Regions from separate parts of the Burkholderia sp. KL41 genome, predicted to be linked through region 2. Evidence: riboswitches for the same ligand, from Rfam matches in the RefSeq annotation. Region 2 holds a riboswitch; the other holds the start of a gene.
What was found. Region 2 has a riboswitch for cobalamin ahead of PQB87_RS19575 (CbtB domain-containing protein). Riboswitches for the same ligand answer to the same signal wherever they lie in the genome.
Positions count from the first base shown of each region.

Region 1: it holds a riboswitch for cobalamin, as region 2 does, so the genes downstream of both, PQB87_RS08900 (HoxN/HupN/NixA family nickel/cobalt transporter) here and PQB87_RS19575 (CbtB domain-containing protein) in region 2, are expected to answer to the same signal.

Region 1 covers NZ_CM174446.1:1,915,363-1,921,013, reverse strand. Annotated here, with positions in the region: gene cobN (cobaltochelatase subunit CobN) at 1-1,227, opposite strand, end outside; gene cobW (cobalamin biosynthesis protein CobW) at 1,234-2,322, opposite strand; gene PQB87_RS08900 (HoxN/HupN/NixA family nickel/cobalt transporter) at 2,349-3,407, opposite strand; cobalamin riboswitch at 3,596-3,860, opposite strand; cobalamin riboswitch at 4,717-4,954, shown strand; gene cobA (uroporphyrinogen-III C-methyltransferase) at 5,065-5,651, shown strand, end outside.
Region 2 covers NZ_CM174447.1:421,154-426,804, forward strand. Annotated here, with positions in the region: gene PQB87_RS19565 (inorganic phosphate transporter) at 1-1,473, opposite strand, end outside; gene PQB87_RS19570 (histidine phosphatase family protein) at 1,649-2,221, opposite strand; cobalamin riboswitch at 2,270-2,411, shown strand; gene PQB87_RS19575 (CbtB domain-containing protein) at 2,445-2,654, shown strand; gene PQB87_RS19580 (CbtA family protein) at 2,668-3,390, shown strand; gene PQB87_RS19585 (LysR family transcriptional regulator) at 3,413-4,321, opposite strand; gene metE (5-methyltetrahydropteroyltriglutamate--homocysteine S-methyltransferase) at 4,447-5,651, shown strand, end outside.

The sequences.
Region 1 (5,651 bases), on a different replicon from region 2:
GCGCAGCGCGGACGCCGGCGTATCGAGCCCGACACCGTTGCCGATCCGCCCTTCGCTTTGCGGATAGTTCGCGAGAATCAGCGCGACGCGCTTGCTCGCGTTGTCGAGCGTGCGCAGCCGGCACCAGCCGCGCGCGAGCGCCGCGACGAACGCGATCCGCTCGGCGTCCGGCTGGTAGCGCACGACGTCGACCTCGGTATGCGGGCAGCGATACGCGAGCCCCTTGAAGCTCACCGCGCGCGTGACGATCCGGCCGTCGACCTCGGGCAGCGCGATGTGCATCGCGATGTCGCGCGCATGCAGGCCCTGGTTGTCGGCCACCCACGCGTCGCGATTGCCGCCGGACAGGATCACCTGCAATACCGGCGCGTCCCCGGCGAGCACGTCGTGTTCCGGGCTGTCGATCGCGCCGGCCGCGAACGCGGTCGTGTTCAGCACGAGTGCGACGTCGTGCGTGTCGCAGAGCTGCGTGATGACTTCGCGGCTCACCGCATCCTTCAGCGACGTGACCGCGATCGGCAGCGGATTCAGCCCCTCCTGAACGAGCGCATCGGCCAGCGCGTCGAACACGGCCGTGTTCGCGGCCTGCCAGTGCGCGCGATAGAACAGGATCGCGACGACCGGTGCGCCCGGCGTCCAGCGCGGCCGCCAGTCGTCGACGCTCGCGCGGTTGCGCGCCGGGTGATACAGCGCGGCGGCCGGCAACGGGCGCGGCGGTTCGGGTTCGTCGCCGAAGCCGAGTGTGTGGAATGCGATGCTGCGCAGCAGCGCCTCGGCGTTGTGCACGCCGCCTTCGCGCAGGTAGCGCCACCACAGCCGGCACAGGCCGGGCGCGACGGTGCTTTTCGCGACGAGGTTCGGGTCTTCCTGCAGGTCGCCCGAGAACATCGCGAGCTGCTGCGCGCGCTTCGACGCGAGCGACACGGCCTGCTCGATCCCATACGGCCAGTACGCTTCGCCGCCGAGATGATCGATCACGACCGCCTTCGCGTGCTGCAACACGTCGTCGACGTAGAAATCGACCGACGCCGGCTGCCGCAGGAACGTGACGTTCGCGAGCCGCACGCTCGGGAAGCCGGCCGGCAGGTGCGGCACGACGCTGGCAAGCAGCGACAGCGTCGTGTCGGCCGAGCTCAGGATCACGATGTCGGCCGGTTGCTGGTCGATCCGGACGACACCCTGCGTATCGTCGACGAAGCCGCCCGGCGTGGTGCGCAGCAGATGCATCGTGCGTTACGCCTGTTGCGGTTCGGCCGCGCACGCGGCGTCGAACGCGCGTTGCAGCACGGCCGCGTCGAGATCCTCGCCGATCAGCACGAAGCGGCTCGCGCGCGTTTCGCCGTCCTGCCAGCGGCGGTCGAAATAGCTGTCGAAGCGGCGGCCGACACCCTGGATCACGAGCCGCATCGGCGCGCCGGGCAGCGCGGCGAAGCCTTTCGCGCGGTAGATCGTATGCGCTTCGACGACGCGCTGCAGCGCGGCGATCGTCGCCTCGCGCGTGCCGGCGTCGCCGGACACGACCACCGAGTCGAAATCGTCGTGATGGTGATCGTGATCGCCGTCGTCGGCCGAGCCGTGATGGTCGTGGCGCAGGTGGATCGTTTCTTCCGACGCCGATTCGAGGCCGAGCAGCATCGCGAGATCGAGCTCGCCGCGCGTCGCGCGCACGATCTTCACCTGCGGCGGGATCTCGTCGCGAATCGCGGTTTCGATCTGCGCAAATTCCGCATCGCCGACGAGATCGGCCTTGTTCACGATCACGAGATCGGCGGACGACAGTTGATCGGCGAACAGCTCGTGCAGCGGCGATTCGTGGTCGAGGTTCGGGTCGGCGCGGCGCTGCGCGTCGACGGCCTGCGGGTTTTCCGCGAACTGGCCGCTCGCGGCGGCCGGCCCGTCGACGACGGTCACGACCGCGTCGACCGTGAAGCTGTTGCGGATCGTCGGCCAGTTGAACGCCTGCACGAGCGGCTTCGGCAGCGCGAGCCCGGACGTCTCGATCAGCACGTGGTCGATGTCCGCGCGACGCTCGACGAGCGCTTCCATCACCGGATAGAACTCTTCCTGCACGGTGCAGCACAGGCAGCCGTTCGCGAGTTCGTAGAGCTGGCCCGACGCTTCGCCCTGCGCACCGTCGGCATCTTCGCAGCCGATGCCGCAACCCTTGAGGATTTCGCCGTCGATGCCGAGTTCGCCGAATTCGTTGACGATCACCGCGATGCGGCGGCCTTCGGCGTGTTGCAGGATGTGGCGCATCAGCGTCGTCTTGCCGCTGCCGAGAAAGCCCGTGACGATCGTGACGGGAAGCTTGCGTAGGGTCATGGAATATCCAGGTTGGTAAGGGAGAGTCACGCCGAGATCGTCACGTCGATCTCGTCGTAGCGCTTTAGCCGGTAGATCAGGGCCGACACGAGCCAGCAGGCGAGGAACAGGCCGATCACGACATAACCGAGCATGCCGAAGTGCGACGCCACCATCGACGCGAAGTCCCACACCGGGCCCTGCAGCGACAGCTTGTCCGCGAGCAGCGCAAGCACCTCGATGCCGCCGATCAGCGCGGCGACCAGCACCGACACGAAGGTGATCGTCATGTTGTAGTAGATCTTGCGGATCGGCCGCACGTACGCCCAGCGATACGCACCCATCATCAGGATGCCGTCGGTCGTGTCGACGAGCGTCATGCCGGCGGTAAACAGCATGGGCAGCGCCATCACCGACCAGAACGACAGGCCGCCCTGCACCTGCGCCGCCGAGATGCCGAACAGCGCGATCTCGGTCGCCGTGTCGAAGCCGAAGCCGAACAGGAACCCGACCGGATACAGGTGCCAGCTGCGCGACACGAGCCGGAACAGCGGACGGAACAGGCGCGCAAGCACGCCGCGCTGGTTCAGCAGCATGTCGAGATCGGCGTCGACGATCGGCTCGCCGCGCCGCGCGGCGCGAAACGTCCGGTAGACGGAAATCAGGATCAGCAGGTTCGCGATCGCGAGCACCAGCAGGAAGAACGCCGATACGCTCGTGCTGATCACGCCGCCCCACGCTTTCATGCTCTCGAAGCGCGCGAGCGACGCGGCCGTGAGCGTCACCACGACCGACATCACGATCACGACCGTCGAGTGGCCGAGCGAGAAGAACAGGCCCGCGCCGAGCGGGCTGCGGCCCTCCTGCATCAGCTTGCGCGTGACGTTGTCGATCGCCGCGATGTGGTCGGCGTCGACCGCATGACGCAGCCCGAACACGTACGCGAGCAGCGCGGTGCCGAGCAGCACGGGCTGGCCGTGGAAGGCGGCGAATGCCCAGATCCACGCGCCTGCGTTGAAGGCGATCAGCAGCGCATAGATCGCGACGATCTTGCCGCGCAACCCGGACGGACTGTCGTTGAACAGGCGAAACAGCGAATCGGGCATGACGCTCCCTTGCGAACGGTCGACATGAAGAATGCCAACACGGCCGTCGCTGCGCGGCCCCGCGCGATCCGGCCCTTCGTCGCACCGGAACATGCGCGCTCGCGCAGGCGGCCGGACGTCGGGAATCGGGAAACGCTCGGGTGTCGGGCACGCTGCGGCCGTGGACGATGCGCCGCCTCCCCGCGGCGCTGAACCCCAACGTTTAGGCCGGTATCCGGGCTGACGAACACGCCGCTTCGCCTTCCCGGATGCGCAAGGCATCCAGTGGCGGTCGTCCGCATGCGCGCGGCATGCGGCGAAGCGGCGTTGCATCGCGGCGGGCACGATGCGTTCGCTTACCGTTGCGGGGGCAGCACAGGTTGGCTCGACTGCGATGCAGGCAGGCTCCCTGTTTCCCGTTTAACTGCGCGCGCCGGAGCGGCGCGCGCGAGCACCAAAACGCGTGCGAGTGTAGGCGCCGGGGGCGGGAGCGTCAAGGCGACGAGCGGCCAGGCCGGCCGGATGAACCGGCGGGCAGCGATCCGGCGCGGGTTTGCCGGGGAAATCGTTCGACTGTCTGACGCACCCGACAACCCGTGCGGGATCGAGCGCGAAGCAGTACGACTCGCCATCCGAAGCGGTTTTTCAGAATTGACGGCCGTTCACGTTGTCCGCAATCGCAAGGCCAGCGCCGCAGCAGGTGCAGCGTGGGGTTGCGCGCAGAAACGTTCATTCTCTTTGGAGATTCGGATGATTGACGTTGCGCAGCCGATATTCGATTGTCCGCTTCAGACAGTTTTCGATGATCGAGATAAACCACTGCGACACATTCGTTCAGACCATGAATATTGTCCGATTGTATGTGGCCATCGCCGTATGGCTGTCGATGGCGCTCTTGTTTCCGTTTGCCCTGAAGGGGATGGATTCCCCTCTTGCAACGGTCGCGAAAGTACTGATGTGGTCGTACTGCATTCTGCAAACGCTACGGGAATCGAAGCGGTGCTTGTGAAGCAGCCCGCTGCGACTAAGAGCCGATCGCGTATATCGCACCTGTTTCGCAATCGGCATCGAGCCGCATCGGCCGCCGGCGCACTGGCCGGTGCCGCGGTCTGTGGCCCGAATCGCGGCGGCATCGGCGGCAGTTCCGGCTCGTCCGGAGGCGCGGGCGGTTGCCGAAGCCTTACTTGAAACACCTGGCGACTGTGCGCCGCCGCGCTTTGCGGGATCGGGGCATGGCTTTCATTTGCTCGGCGACATGTTCGCCGAGCGTCGCAAAGACCGACGACGGGTGAGCGCCCACCCCGCATGCGTTTGCGCCGGTGCGCTGTGCTATCGTATGCGCCGCGTTCGGTGCTCGCATGCGCATTCCGTGCATGCAGTTAAACGGGAAACAGGAGGCGGATCGTCGCCCTGCCTGTGCTGTCCCCGCAACGGTACGCCGCCCGCGCGACGCGCTTCCCCGCGCACGCGCCCATGCCGCCCACGATGCCACTGCCCTTCCACCGGGCGGGAAGGCTGCGGCCTGGCAAGCGGCCAGCCCGGATACCGGCCGACGCAAGGGGCGAGCCCGACGCTCGCCGAACGCCCGATCCGCGGGGGACGGATCGGGTGCGCATTCCGCCCGCGTTCGCGCGGGCTTCGCCCGATCCGTTATGCGTTGCCTGTCTGCCGGCCGCCGATGTGCCGCCCGCCTTCCCCTTTCCACTGTTTCGACACGGTGCGCGCCGTGCCGCGCCCGATGAGTCGCGCGTGGCTCATCGGCGCCGGCCCCGGCGACGCCGACCTGCTGACGCTCAAGGCCGTCCACGCGATCGGCTCGGCCGACGTGCTGCTCGTCGACGATCTCGTGAACCCCGACGTGCTGCGCCATGCGCGCGCCGACGCGCACATCGAGCACGTCGGCAAGCGCGGCGGCCATGCCTCGACGCCGCAGGAGGCGATCGTCGCGGCGATGCTCGCGCACCTGCGCGCGGGCCGCAGCGTCGCACGGCTCAAGGGCGGCGACCCGTTCGTGTTCGGCCGCGGCGGCGAGGAACTGGCCGCGCTCGGCGCCGCGGGATTTCGAGTCGAGGTCGTGAACGGCGTCACGGCGGGCATCGCCGCACCAGCCGCGCTGGGCATTCCGGTCACGCAGCGCGGCGACGCGCAGGGCGTGATCTTCGTCACGGGCCACGGCGCGGGCGCCGACGAACCCGACTGGCGCGCGCTCGCGGCCACGCGCATGACGATCGTCGTCTACATGGGCATCCGCCGGCTCGACACGAT
Region 2 (5,651 bases):
CGCCGCCATCGTGCCCGCGACACCCGACGACAGCACGTGTGTCGTCGACACGGGCAATCCGTACACGTCGGCGGCGCCGATCGTCAGCATCGCGACGAGTTCGGCCGATGCGCCTTGTCCGTACGTCAGATGCTGCTTGCCGATTTTCTCGCCGACGGTCACGACGATCCGCTTCCAGCCGACCATCGTGCCGAGGCCCAGCGCGATCGCGACGGCAACCTTCACCCACGTCGGAATGAATTTGGTCGCGTGGTCGAGTTGCTTGTGATAGTTGTCGATCGCCAGCTTGTCGTCGGCCGCGAACGCGGGCTGACCCGACTTCTCGATCAGGCGGATTGCTTCGGATACCAGATACATCGTGTTGCGCACGTTGTCGACGTCGCGCTGCGGCACGTCTGCCATCGAGCCCGACGCGCCGACCGCGGTCGCGAGCGATGTCGACAGCTGCTGGACGGCCGGCAGCACTGCAGGCGTCAGTTCGCGATGCTGCACGTAGCGCTCGACGTCGGCACGCGGGTTCGCGGACGGCGCGACGCCGTTCGTGTACTTCCCGAATGTCGCGGCCGCCTGGTTCGCGACCGCCACGAAGGTCTGCGTCTCGGCCGGCGTGACGGCCTTGTTCAGCGCATAGGCGGTGGGCACCGTGCCGATCAGGATCAGCATGATGAGCCCCATCCCTTTCTGCCCGTCGTTCGAACCGTGCGCAAACGACACGCCCGTGCAGGTCAGGATCAGCAGGCAGCGAATCCAGAACGGCGGCGGCTGGTCTTTCGGCGGCTCCTTGTACAACTCCGGAACCCGCACGAGCGTCTTCAGTACGAGCAGCAACAGCGCTGCGCACAGAAAGCCGACGATCGGCGAGAACAGCAGCGACCTGCCGACACCGAGCGCCTGGCCCCAGTCGACGCCGCTCGTGCCGGACGGCCCGTGCATCAGCTGGTTCATCAGCCCGACGCCGATGATCGAACCGATCAGCGTATGCGAACTCGACGACGGCAACCCGAAATACCAGGTCGCGAGGTTCCACACGATCGCGGCGATCAGCAGCGCGAACACCATCGCGAAGCCCGCGCCGCTGCCGACCTGCAGGATCAGCTCGACCGGCAGCAACTGCAGGATGCCGAACGCAACGGCACCGCTCGAGACCATTACGCCGAGGAAGTTCCACATGCCGGACCAGATCACCGCGACGTTCGGCGTCAGCGAGTGCGTATAGATCACGGTGGCGACCGCGTTCGCGGTGTCGTGGAAGCCGTTGACGAATTCGAAGCCGAGTGCGATCAGCAGCGCGGCGCCGAGCAGCAGGTACGGGAACAGTTTCCCTTCGCGGACCGGAGCCAGATCGTCGATCAGGTGCGTGGCGATGTAGAGCGCGCCGAGCGCCAGCACCAGCAGGAAGACGGCATAGCCGACCTGTCTGGTGCGTTCGACGGAGCCCGGGTTGTTCGGTGCGGACGAAGCAGGTTGATTCATGACGGCATCTCGTGAGGGAACCGCGTCCGATCCTATCTGCGGCCAGCAGTCAGTTTGATGACAGTCGGAACCACGCACGGTGTGCCTTGCCGATGCGTAAGGCGATTGAAGGCGTGTATGCGCAACGTGACGCGCCAGCCCGCATCGTCGTCCACATAGTGAGCGCAATAGCGCTCTACGCGTTGCCGTCCGTGCTCAACGTCCATCCGTTCGGCGACGCAACAAGCGTCGTGCAGGACAGCGGCGCGACGTCGATGCGGGCCGCTGCCTTCGAATCCATCCGCCGCACATGGGCGACGGCCGCGCGGACGATTGGCGCATGCGTGATTGCGACGATGTCGCGATCTTGCCGCAGCGCGTTCAACCACGTGCCGACGCGGTGCATGGCTGCTTCGAACGATTCACCGCCGTGTGGCGACGCTGACGGGTCTGCGATCCACGCGTCCAGTTCGTCCGGCAAGTCGCGTGCGAGGTCGTGCAGGCGCTGGCCTCGCCAGTTGCCGTAATCGATGTCGCGCAGTGCGTCGTCGATGTCGACATGAAGTCCGAGCGCATCGGCGGTCTGCCGCGCGCAGCATGCGGGGCTGCACAGCGCGAGCGCGCCGGCGGTACCTGCCCACCGGCCGCGTAGCGCAGCGGCTTCGGCGAGCCCGCGCGTATCGAGCGGATCGTCGTCGGGAAACGTGCCGGTGCGCATCGCCCGGGTCGATGCGTGTGCGATCAGGCGCAGCGAGGTAGGCATGTTCATGTCGGTTTTCGGATGATCCGGGACGGGCGCACGTGTCCGCCTGGCAGCGCTTCTTCAATACGCGAACGTTCGCGCGTACAATTCGCCCGATACGAAGCGCGGAAGCCGGTGCAAGCCCGGCGCGGTCGCGCCACTGTAACCGGTGATCGATGATCCCGGAAGCCAGACCTGCCTTCGTATCCATCCAACATTTGTCGGGGCGCGATTCCCCTGAGGTGCATCCATGAGCGAAGCAGTGCTGAGGCCGGCGGTCGTGCCGGCGCCCATCCCCGTCCGTGAACTGTTGCCGTGGGCCGTGTTCGTCGGCCTGATCCTGTTGCTCGCGCTTTATTTCGTCGGCGCGGAACAAGGTGCGACGTCGCTCGTGCCGGGCATGTACGTCCACGAATTCGTCCACGACGGCCGCCACCTGCTCGGCTTCCCCTGCCACTGACGCGGAGTTCACGATGGTCGGAAAGCTGCTCATGCGCGGGATGCTCGCAGGCATCGCCGCAGGCCTCCTCACGTTCGGTTTCGCAAAGGTCGTCGGCGAACCGCAAGTCGATCAGGCAATCTCCTTTGAAGAAAAAGCCGACGCCGCCAAGGGCGACGCACCGGAGCCGGAGCTGGTCAGCCGCCACACGCAGGCCGGCCTCGGCTTGCTGACGGGCGTCGTGACCTATGGCGCGGCATTCGGCGGGCTGTTCTCGCTGGTCTTCGCGTATGCCTACGGGCGAGGCAGCCGCCTCCCGGCCCGTCCGCTGGCCGCGTGGCTCGCGCTGGCGGCGTTCATCGCGCTCGTGATCGTGCCGAACCTCAAGTACCCGGCCAATCCGCCGTCGGTCGGCGACCCCGACACGATCGGCTATCGCACGGGCCTGTTCTTCCTGATGATCGCGATTTCCGTCGCGACGATGGTGTTCTCGGTCAGCGTGCGCCGCCATCTGCTGGCGAAGCTCGGCCAGTGGAACGCGTCGATCGTCGCCGGGCTCGTGTTCGTCGCGATCATCGCGGCCGTGCAGATCGGGTTGCCGTCCGTCAGCGAGTTGCCGGCCGATTTCCCGGCGGCCTTGCTGTGGAAGTTCCGCGTGGCGGCGATCGGCATGCAGGTGATCATGTGGACGACGATCGGCCTGCTGTTCGGCGCATGGGTCGAGCGCGGCGAACGCATCGGCATGCGCGCCGCCTGACGCGCACGGCAACGGGGCACGCCTAGCGCAGCATGCGTGGCGCGCTCCCCGTCGATTCGCGCGCCAGCGCGACGAACGCGGCCAGATAGTCGATCGATGCGTCCGCTTCGCGGATGCCGAGGAAGATCTGCTTTGCGATTCCCTTCTTGCCGAGCTTGACCGGCACGACCGGCATCCGGTCGGCGTATTCGTCGGCAAGCCATCTCGGCAGCGCGGCCACGCCGCGCTCGCTCGCCACCATCTGCAGCATGATGTCGGTCGTCTCGATCGACTTGTGCCGCCTCGGCACAATGCCGGCCGGCGTCAGGAACTGGTTGTAGATGTCGAGCCGGTCGGTTTCGACCGGATAGGTGATCAGGATCTCGTCGGTCAGCTGTTCGGGCGTCACGTAATCGGCGTTCGCGAACCGGTGCGAATCGGCGACCACCAGCACCTGCTCGTAGTCGAACACGGGGTCGAAGCGCAGGCCCGGCTTGTTCAGCGGATCGGGCGTCACGAGCACGTCGATGTCATAGCCGAACAGGGCGCCGATGCCGCCGAACTGGAAGCGCTGCTTCACGTCCACGTCGACGTCGGGCCAGCGCGACAGGTACGGCGACACGACCTTCAGCAGCCACTGGTAGCACGGGTGGCACTCCATCCCGATGCGCAGCGTGCCGCGCTCGCCCTTCGCGTACTGCTTCATCCGCTCCTCGGCGAGCTCGAACTGCGGCAGCAGCCGGTTCGCCAGCTTCAGCAGATACTGCCCGCCCTGGGTGAGCCGCAGGCCGCGGCCTTCCCGATCCCAGATCGGCGTGCCGAGCTGCTGCTCAATTTTCCGGACGGTGTGGCTGAGTGCCGATTGCGTGAGGTGCAGCGCGTGGGCGGCCGCGGTCAGTGAGCCCTGGCGCTCGACTTCACGGATCACGACGAGATGGAATCGTTCCAGCATGGATATCGCTCGCGCAACGGATACATGAACAGATTTAATGGATGAATGAAATAATGCCATTTTATTTCATGGAATGAAATCCCTATGATGGCTGCCGGATCTTCACTTCTTCTGGACGGCAGCTCATGGTCACGACACACAACCTCGGTTTCCCGCGCATCGGTGCGAAGCGCGAACTCAAGTTCGGTCTCGAACGCTACTGGAAGGGCGAATCGTCGCGCGACGAGCTGAAGGCGCTCGGCGCCGAGCTGCGCCAGCGTCACTGGAACGACCAGCGCGACCTGGACCTGGCCCCGATCGGCGACTTCGCGTTCTACGATCAGGTGCTCGACATGAGCTTCACGCTCGGCAACCTGCCGAAGCGCGTGCAGGGTTTCCACGGCGATGTGCTCGACAATTATTTCCGCGTCGCGCGCGGCCGTTCGGCGCAGTCGGCGGCCGAGCATGCGGCGTGCTGCGGCGGGGTCTCGGCCGGTGAAATGACGAAGTGGTTCGATACGAACTACCACTACATCGTGCCGGAATTTCACGCGGACACGAACTTCTCGCTCGACCCGTCGCGCCTGCTCCAGCAACTGGCGGAAGCGCAGGCGCAGGGCGTGGCCGTGAAGCCGGTCATCCTCGGCCCCGTCACGTACCTGTGGCTCGGCAAGGCGAAGGACGATTCCGACCGCCTCGCGCTGCTGCCGAAGCTGCTGCCCGTGTACGGCGCGCTGCTCGACACGCTGACCGCGCAGGGCGTCGAATGGGTGCAGATCGACGAACCGATTCTCGTCACCGAACTCGACGCCGAGTGGCGTCAGGCATTGCGCACCGCCTATGCGGCGCTGGAAACGCGTCGCATCAAGCTGCTGCTCGCCACCTACTTCGGCCAGCTCCAGGACAACCTGGCGCTCGCGAGTTCGCTGCCGGTCGACGGCCTGCATGTCGATGCGATCAACGCACGCGACGAAGTCGACGCGCTGGTGCGTGAACTGCCGGCCGAGCGCGTGCTGTCGGTTGGCGCGATCAATGGCCGCAACATCTGGAAGACGGACCTGAACGCGACGCTCGACTGGCTCGAGCCGCTCGCGAAGCAACTGGGCGATCGCCTGTGGCTCGCCCCGTCGTGCTCGCTGCTGCACGTGCCGGTCGATCTCGCGAGCGAGGAGAAGCTCGACGCGGAAATCCGCTCGTGGCTCGCGTTCGCGCTGCAGAAGCTCGACGAGCTGAAGGTGCTCGCGACCGCGCTGAACGAAGGCCGCGACAAGGTGGCCGATGCACTGGCCGCGAACGCTGCCGCGATCCATTCGCGCCGCCACTCGCCGCGCGTGCACAACCCGGCGGTGAA